2 regions of the Sedimentibacter sp. zth1 genome follow, and region 2 is predicted to be linked to the other one. Evidence: a T-box and tRNA genes for the amino acid it is inferred to sense, from the RefSeq annotation. Region 2 holds a T-box; the other holds one or more tRNA genes.
The links. A T-box is a leader RNA that pairs with one kind of tRNA and senses whether it is charged. The one in region 2 lies ahead of leuS (leucine--tRNA ligase), so its partner is inferred to be a tRNA-Leu.
Positions count from the first base shown of each region.

Region 1: it has a tRNA-Leu gene. The T-box ahead of leuS (leucine--tRNA ligase) is inferred to sense a tRNA for this amino acid. The anticodon was not compared.

Region 1 is NZ_CP071445.1:1,187,922-1,192,967, reverse strand. Features, by position in the region: gene JYG23_RS06030 (biotin/lipoyl-containing protein) at 1-133, shown strand, start outside; gene JYG23_RS06025 (sodium ion-translocating decarboxylase subunit beta) at 153-1,325, shown strand; gene JYG23_RS06020 (GGDEF domain-containing phosphodiesterase) at 1,474-3,030, shown strand; tRNA gene JYG23_RS06015 (tRNA-Leu) at 3,086-3,172, shown strand; gene JYG23_RS06010 (response regulator transcription factor) at 3,500-4,174, shown strand; gene JYG23_RS06005 (HAMP domain-containing sensor histidine kinase) at 4,176-5,046, shown strand, end outside.
Region 2 is NZ_CP071445.1:1,939,722-1,944,767, forward strand. Features, by position in the region: gene JYG23_RS09420 (LTA synthase family protein) at 1-449, opposite strand, end outside; gene leuS (leucine--tRNA ligase) at 546-2,963, opposite strand; T-box leader at 3,036-3,242, opposite strand; gene JYG23_RS09430 (rubredoxin) at 3,452-3,613, shown strand; gene JYG23_RS09435 (hypothetical protein) at 3,750-4,298, opposite strand; gene JYG23_RS09440 (hypothetical protein) at 4,295-4,717, opposite strand; gene JYG23_RS09445 (hypothetical protein) at 4,758-4,904, opposite strand; gene JYG23_RS09450 (hypothetical protein) at 4,920-5,046, opposite strand, start outside.

The DNA of each region.
Region 1 (5,046 bases), 750 kb from region 2:
CGTATTAATGATTCTTGAAGCAATGAAAATGGAAAATGAAATAGTAGCACCTTCAGATGGAAAGGTTGTTAAAATTCATACTTCAAAAGGAGCAGCTGTAAGTACAGGTGACGCATTAGTAACATTAGGATAGTCAAAAGGAGGGGACTTTAATGTCAGAGATATTAGAGATATTAAAACAATTCTGGGTTGGTACAGGCTTATCTCAGTTGTTTCAATTAGATACAGAGTTATTCGGTATTATGCTACCAGGAGAATTAATAATGATAGGTATTGCTTGCGTTTTCCTATATTTAGCTATCAAAAAAGGATACGAACCATACTTATTGATACCAATAGCATTTGGTATGTTGCTTGTAAACTTTCCTTTTGCTGATCTTATGGTAAAGCCGGAAGGTACACAAAACGGTGGATTATTGTATTATTTATATCAAGGTACCAATTTAGGTATTTATCCTCCGTTGATATTTTTATGTATAGGTGCTGGAACTGACTTTGGTCCGTTAATAGCTAATCCTAGAAGTTTACTTCTAGGGGCAGCAGCACAGTTTGGTATATTTACTACATTTATAGGTGCAATAGCATTAGGATTTACTGGTTATGAAGCAGCATCTATTGGTATAATTGGTGGAGCAGACGGTCCAACAGCATTATATTTAACATCACAGCTTGCACCTAAATTATTAGGTCCAATAGCTATAGCGGCTTATTCATATATGGCATTAGTTCCAATTATTCAGCCACCTATAATGAAGGCTTTGACTACTGAGAAGGAAAGAAAAATTAAAATGGAACAGTTAAGAGTTGTTAGTAAAACTGAAAAAATACTTTTCCCTATTATAGTTACAATATTTGTTGTATTATTACTTCCTTCAGCAGCAGCTTTAATAGGCATGTTAATGCTTGGTAACTTATTGAAAGAATCAGGTGTTGTACCAAAATTAGTTGATTGTATACAAAATTCTTTAATGTACATAGTTTCTATTTTACTTGGACTTACAGTTGGTGCAAAAGCTAGTGCGGAAATGTTTTTAAGAGCTGAAACATTAGAAATAATATTATTAGGACTTATTGCTTTTTCTATAGGTACTGCATCAGGAGTATTGTTAGGAAAGCTTATGTGCAAGCTTTCACATGGTAAAATTAACCCGCTTATTGGAGCAGCTGGGGTTTCAGCAGTACCAATGGCAGCTAGAGTAGTTCAAAAAGAGGGACAAAGATACAATCCTGCAAATTTCTTATTAATGCATGCAATGGGACCGAACGTTGCAGGTGTTATAGGTTCAGCAGTTGCAGCAGGAATTATGTTAATGTTCTTTAGTTAATTCAAATAAATAAAAAAGATTATCTTTATGATAGTCTTTTTTATTATTCAGTTTTAAAATATTTGAAATTTAAAAACAGATGTTTACTTAACAGTTTTGAGGGTAAAAATTATTTAAATGGCATAATAAATGTTGAGGAGATTCTGCTATGAAAAAAGTAATTAGGCATTGTGTATATATTATTATAGTTTTGAATTTTATTTTGTGTAGTAATATGTTAGTTTTTTCATACACAGGAAGTTGTACAAATGATAAATTATATGAAAACAATATAATAGGGGGTGTATTGTTTCAAAATAATGGTGTTTTTTGCGATATAACAATTGAAAAAACTATTGTAATTGGAATAGTTATTGCTATAATGATAATTGCAAGTATAGTTTTAATAAGAAAGAGGACAAATTATGCTATGTCGCTAGAGAATGCACTGTATACAGATAGAATTACAGGATACCCAAACTTTGAAAAATTTAGAATTGATGCAAAAAAAATTATAAAAAACAACGAAAATAATTTATATGTACTTGTTTATTGGGATATACAAAATTTAAAATATATAAACGATAAGTATGGCAGAAAAATGGGTGATAAGTTATTAATATGTATAAATAAGGAAATTTATAATCTAATGAGTGATGGTGAAATTGTAGCAAGAACAGGTGGGGGCAATTTTGTTGTACTTACCAAATATGAAACAGTAAATTTGTTTAAGAAACGTTGCTACGGAATGCTTAATGTATTGAGGAATGCTGTAATAAAAGTATGTGACTGTTATCCAATTATTTTTAGAAGAGGTGTGTATTTTATTGGTAACAGAAAAATAGATATTGATACAGCAATTGATTACGCAATATTTGCACAAAAAAAGATTGGTACTGTGCACAGTCATGGTACATATTTTTTTAATAATAAAATGCATAAAAAATTAGAACTTGAAAAACAATTAGAGCAGGATATGTATGCAGCTTTAGAGTCAGAAGAGTTTGAAGTATATTATCAGCCAAAGGTTGATATAGAAACAGGATATATTGTGGGTGCTGAAGCATTAGTAAGATGGAATCATCATCAAAAGGGATTGTTGATGCCTAATATATTTATTCCGTTTTTTGAAAAGAATGGTTTTGTATGTAAATTGGATTTGTTTGTTTTTGAGCAACTTTGCAAACACCAAAAAAAATTAGTTGAAGATGGGCATAATATAATTATTTCAAGTAACTATTCAAGACAGCAATTGCAAAGCGATAAACCACCACTTTTATATGCGGAAATGGTTAAAAAATATAATCTTAGTCCGTCATTATTTGAAATTGAACTTACAGAGGTTGGCGAAATTGATGAAATTGAATCAGTAATAAAACACGCTAAACAATTCAAAAATGCTGGGATGAGGATTTCAGTTGACGATTTTTGTAGTGGCAATTCGTCTCTACAGTTATTATATAAGTTACCAATAGATGTGTTGAAAATGGATAGAAGTGTCATTGAAATTGGTGCATTAGATGGAATAGAAGGAGCTATTATAAAAAGTATTGTAGATATTTCACATAGCAATGATATAATTATAATTTGGGAAGGCATTGAAACTAAGGAACAAGAAAATTATTTGAGAAAAATGAATTGTAAGTATGCTCAAGGCTTTTTATATGGTAAGCCTATGCCTTTTAATAAGTTTTGTGAGTGGCTTAAAGAGCATAAAAGTAGATAAAGATTTGTATTTTATAAAATATTATGTTAAGCGATATTATTTTGCATAAGGTTATGCGGGTATGGCGGAATTGGCAGACGCGTTAGATTCAGGTTCTAATGGCTTTTTAGCTATGCAGGTTCAAGTCCTGTTACCCGCACCACAAGAAAAAACAGTCGAGAGACTGCTTTTTTTGTGTTTAAAACATAGGGACTTGAATTTATATATGGATTTTATGAATATATTTTATTATCAAATCATTATAAAAATTGTATTTTCACAGGGAATAATCACCTTTTCAGTCGACTATAATCTACTGTATGGCATTATTTTCTAAATAGTAGATTTAAAGCTGCAAGGTTATACTAATATAATTACTCGATAGGTTATAACTAAAATGACATATAATTGCCACATTTATATTATTCTAAATGGAATTTTATATGATATAATAAGATTTTAGATAGGAGGGATTTTTATTAAAGATAAATTGATATATATTGCCGATGATGATAAAAATGTTTGTCAGCTATTAAAGAGTCAACTTTTAAGCGAAAATTACTTGGTTGAGACATTCTATGATGCAAATAGCTTACTATCAAAATTTTTGCAAAATTCATGTGATCTTGTTATCACTGATATTATGATGCCAAAAATATCTGGTTATGAGTTGTGTAAAGAGATTAGGAAAATTAGTGATATACCTATAATAATGATTTCAGCAAAAGATGAAGAAATTGATAGGATTCTTGGATTAGAACTTGGGAGTGATGATTATATTTCTAAGCCATTTAGTCTTAGAGAAATATCTATAAAAGTCCGAAATATGTTACACCGAGTAAATAATAATTTTTTATGTAATACTGATAATCGTTTGTTTTGCAAAGATGTTGAGATTATTAAATCAAATAGGGTGGTTTTAATTCACGGAGAAGAGTTTATTACTACAGTCAAAGAATATGACTTGCTTGAATTATTAATAGCAAATAAAAATCAGGCTTTTTCCAGAGAAAAAATTATTAAAAAAGTATGGGGTTATGATTATTTTGGAGATACTAGACAAGTTGATCACCTTATTAAGAGATTAAGGAAGAAAATGCTTTTAGCTGAAATAGAATGTAAAATTGAGACCATATGGGGATACGGTTACAAGGTGAGTGATTAGTATGAAAATAGGAAAAAAACTAATATTATCGAATTTCCTTGTTACTTCAATTAGTATGATTATACTATCTATTATTATCTCAGCTATTGTAAGTAATTATATTGAGGATGGAATTGCAAGTGATATTATTAAGGATAATAAAACTATTGTAGAAGCCCTTTCATATAATAAATATATAAAATATAATAATGGTGCTATTTCAGTAAATTTAAGGTATTTTGATAAAAATCAAAAATTACCAGTTGTATCTGCAATTTTCAATATGAATGAAAATCCTGAACTGATAAATACTTCAAGTATAATTTCAAAATTAAATATACCGGATAATGAACTTAAAAATATGTATAACAAAGATATAAAGCAAATATATGAGATTAGAATTTTGGGAAAGTCTTTTCTAGCATATAATGATTCAGTTGAAATAAGCTATGAAGGAGATAAATATACTCTTTTAGTTGTAACTTTAATATCCAATGAAAATGTTAAAATGATTGTAAATCAAATTGTTTATGTTTTGATTATTGCTATAGTTGCTATTAGTATTTTAATAGTGATTATAAATAGGTTTTCAGAAAGAATGATAACTCGTCCAATAGATGTATTAATAAAGACAACAGAAAAATTTGCTTTAAGGCACTTTGATGAAAAAGTAGTTTTGCAAACTGGTGATGAATTCGAAACGTTGGCATTTGCTATTAATGACATGGCTGAAAGCCTTAAGAAGCAAGATGTTGAGCAAAGAAAGTTTTATGAAAATATTTCACATGAGTTAAAAACACCTTTGACTGTTATTAGTGGATATGCTCAGGGAATCAAAACTAATATTATTGAAGATAATGATAAAGCACTTGATATTATCACAAATGAATGTA
Region 2 (5,046 bases):
TATGCAGGTCTCCTTCTTGGTAGTTTTATAAATGCATAAACTATAAGAATAATTGTTGCAACTATTGACACTCCAATTAATATCATTTCAAAAATATTTAAATATACTGGCATAATATCGAGAGCTGATTTAACTATTTTGAAATCAATAGCTCCTAACGGAGTTGTCCTAAAACCTAAAACCACACAATTTGTTATACCTAATCCTAACCAAATTATTGTAACTAAAAGCATCGTGAAATATTTTCTTTTAAATAGACAAGTAATGTAATATGTGAACAAAACTATTGTCATATTGAATAAAAATAACATCGGATTAAAAATTAGATACTGTAATCCTAAAAAAATTGAGCGTCTACTAAGTATTTCAACAACTAAATAAACAGCAAAAGATAGCATAACGCTTTGAGCAAGGTGTCTATCCTTTATCCAATTAATAAATTTTTTCATAATCCCTCCTGAAAATCAAGAAGAACACTGGATATAATCTGTATTACATATTACTCCAGTATCCTTTTATTAAAACTTGTATATTTTATTATTAAACTATTTTACTACAATATTGTAAATCTTTCCTGGAACATAAATTTCTTTTACAATGGTTTTTTCTACCAATAATTTTTTGATGTTTTCATCTTGATTTACTTTTTCCTTTGCAGCCTGCAAATCAGAATCCTTAGAAACCAATATTTTTCCTCTAAGTTTACCGTTAATTTGTACCGGTATTTCAATTTCATCTTCTACTGTTTTTTCATCATCCCATTCTGGCCACTCAGTTTGATTTAGCATATTTTCAAAGCCTTGCATCTCCCATATTTCTTCAGTTATATGTGGAGCTATAGGATTAAGCAATATAATAAATGTTTTTAATTCTTCTTTTGTTATATATCCACTATCATAAAATTCGTTGATTGCACTCATCATTGCTGCAATGGCTGTATTATATTTCATATTTTCATAGTCTAGAGAAACTTTTTTAATTGTTCTATGCATCAATGAAATATGTTTTTTAGAATATCCCTTTTCATCTGTTACAATTTCTTGCAATCTCCAAACTCTATCCAAAAATCTTTTGCAACCCTTAACACTTGAATCTACCCATATAGCAGATTTTTCATAATCACCAATAAACATTACATAAGTTCTAAGCGTATCTGCACCATATTCATCAATAATTACATTTGGATTTATAACATTTCCTCTTGACTTAGACATTTTTTCTCCATCTGGTCCAAGAATCATTCCCTGTGCAGTTCTTTTTTTGTATGGTTCTTTAAATGGAACTGTTCCTATATCATATAAAAATCTATGCCAAAATCTTGAATAAATAAGGTGTCTTGTAACGTGTTCCATTCCTCCGTTATACCAATCTACCTGGCCCCAATAATTTAAATTATCTTTCGAAGCAATAGCCTCTTTATTGTGTGGATCCATATATCTTAAAAAATACCATGATGAGCCTGCCCATTGTGGCATTGTATCTGTTTCACGTTTTGCAGGTCCCCCACATTTAGGACAAGTAGTGTTCACCCACTCTTCAATATTTGCAAGTGGTGACTCTCCTGTATCTGTTGGTTTATAGTTTTCTACATTTGGAAGCCTTACTGGTAAATCTTTTTCAGGAACACCAACAATACCACATTTATCACAATGAATAATTGGGAATGGTTCTCCCCAATATCTTTGACGATTGAATGCCCAATCTTTCATTTTATAGTTTGTTTTAGATTTGCCAATACTATTTTCATCTATAAAACTTACGATTTTTTTCTTTGCTTCTTTTACCCTTAATCCATTAAGCATTCCAGAGTTAACAAGTATACCATCTGTTGTATCAGTAAAAGCTTCTTTTGTTATATCCCCACCTTCAATAACTTCAATTTTAGGGATGTTAAATTTTTCTGCAAACTCCCAGTCTCTTGTATCATGTCCTGGTACAGCCATAATCGCGCCTGTTCCATATCCCATCATTACATAGTCAGCTACCCAAATAGGTATTATTTCATTAGACACCGGATTTATAGCGTTTATTCCTTGTACTTGTACTCCTGTTTTATCCTTAGCAAGTTGAACTCTTTCAAATTCTGATTTCTTCTTTGCTGCATCTTGATAATTGTAAATTTCTTCAATATTAGTTATTAAGTGTTTGTATTTCTTAAGCATTGGATGTTCTGGTGCTATAACCATAAATGTAACTCCGTACAAAGTATCTGGTCTAGTAGTAAATACTGTTAGTTTTTCATCTACATTTTTAAGTTTAAAGTCAACCTCTGCACCATAAGAACGACCAATCCAATTTTTTTGCTCCATCTTAATTCTTTCAGGAAAATCTATGTTTTCATCATCAAGTCCTTCAAGTAATTTGTCTGCATACTCCCTAATTTTCAAGAACCAAACATCTTTTTGCATTTGAACTACTTCACTTCCGCATCTATCACATATTCCATTTTGTGATTCTTCGTTAGCAAGTACAACCTTACATTTATTGCAGAAATTTACATATGTTTTGTCCTTGAATGCTAAACCATTTTCAAACATTTTCAAGAATATCCATTGAGTCCATTTGTAATACTCAGGATCAGTTGTATCAATTGTTCTATCCCAATCAAATGAATAACCAACAGCTTTCATTTGCCCAGTAAATGTTTTTATATTTTTATCTGTAACTATTCTAGGATGCTGACCTGTTTGTATAGCGTAATTTTCTGTAGGAAGTCCAAATGCATCCCAACCTATTGGAAATAACACATTATATCCTTCTAATCTTCTTTTCCTAGACATAACTTCTAGTGATGTATATGCTCTAATGTGTCCAACATGAAGTCCAGCACCTGATGGATATGGAAATTCTACAAGTCCATAAAATTTTTTCTTATCAGAATTATCTTTAGACTTAAATGTTTGATTTTCTTCCCATATTTGTTGCCATTTTTTCTCTATATGCTCTGGGTTATAAGTTTTCATAATCATTCTCCTAATTTAAATTATTATAAATTTACAATTATTATTGTATATTAAAAAAGCCCATGTCAAACGACATGGGACGAATTACCGCGGTACCACCCAAATTAGATAGGAAACCTATCTCACTTATTGTTAATAACGGCTTCTACCGGTCAAAGCTACTTAGTTTCACTCTAACAGTTCCTTAGACGAGTTCAAATATATAATCTACTGTTTCACACCAAACAACAGCTCTCTGAAAGATTTTTTATTCTACTACTTCTATATCATAACTTTTAGTTTTAAATTATTTTTAATTATATACCACATAAAAATATTATGCAATACTTTTTTGTAAGTAGTTAAATAATTCATTTAATATAGTTGTGACATTTTGTATATAATACTATTGCCATTATAAAATAAATTTTTAATATCATGAAAAGCATCACATAGCATGGATTGCATTACAAACTAAACAAGGAAATCTTAAGGGAGGTGAATTATTAATGAAAAAATACGTTTGCGACACATGTGGATATAAATATGATGAAGAATTAGGTGAACCTAAAAGTAATATCGATACCAAAATATTATGGGAAGAATTACCATATGATTATACTTGTCCTATTTGTGGATCAGGAAAAAATACTTTTAGTTTAGAAAAATAATAAATATATTTTTTCTATGTACTCCTTATGATTTTATAAAATCATAAGGAGTGTTTATATTGTACTTCAAACTACTATCTTAAAATTAGATATTATATATTACCCAACTATATTTGATGTTTTTTTATAAAATTATTTAATATGAATACTCATATCCTGATGACCTGACAATTGTAATTTGAGATATAAAATTTAGCCTGTACCTACTTTTACCTGCATTTATAGTTACAATTACTATTGGTTTTGCTATTGTTTTATTGTAATACAATAGTTCATCTGTATATAAAAAAGGATAATTAAACATAAAGCTATCAGTTTTTATTCCATTGGTGTATACATTGCAAATTAAATCATCATCAAAAAAATATACTGTGTAATTTATTTTATCTTCCCAGTAACTTTTAAGTGTTGGTAATAATGAACTATCCGTTTTTAAATAAACTTGAATAACTCTCTCAATAGCAATTATTCCTTCTTTTTCATCAAATATTTTATATCCACTTGTAAAGTCATTGGCATTTTCTACACTTATATTATCAAAAAATAATGAAGCTGATGCTGAAGCTTCATCAGCGCAATATTTTAAATTTTGCGACTCTAATCTACAATTATAATTATCTGTTTGAAAAACTATCAAAAATAATAGCAAAATGCATAATGCTAATCCAACAATAAATGGTTTCATTTATTTTTCACTAACCTTTCAGAAGTAGTAATATTTTCTATGACCAAATACCTTTTTTCTTTTTCTAATCCATAGAATGCGTGTGCAGCAATAATATTATCAAACGGTATAGAAATTCTTAAATATATCTCTTCCCCTTCTTGGTATTTATTTTGTCTATACTTTGGTGAAGTTGTAGTTTTATTGTCTATAATTATTTTATCCTCATTTTCTATACTCATTGTTTTTGCAATATTTGATTTCAATTCATCTATTATGACGTCCGTATAATACCCTTCTTGCTTAGCTTTTTCTTTTGCATTATTTACATAAAACATAACAGCATTCTTTTTTTCATAATTAACCATTTCTAATGGTATCTGCAAAAATAATGCAATTAGTAAAATAAGAACTGCGCTTAAAACTATAAATTGTTTCATACCTAAAATTGAGAAAGGCTAAAGCCTTTCTCTCTCCTTGTTAATAATCTTCTTGATAATAATTAAGTTGGATTTGCATCAAATTTTTTTGTACGCTTTTGTAGCTAGTATCATCATCTCCCAAAAGCATTTCAAAGATAAAGCAACCTAATATTATACATCCTAATATAATTATTATTTTTTTCATAGTCTTACAACCTTATTACGGAGCAACTATTTTAATTAATTCAATTTGTTTATCACAGTCATCTATTATGTCTTTCGCTGAGCCTTTTAAGCCACTATCGTCTAAAATCAATTCATTTACTATTATAACCCCTAATATTATA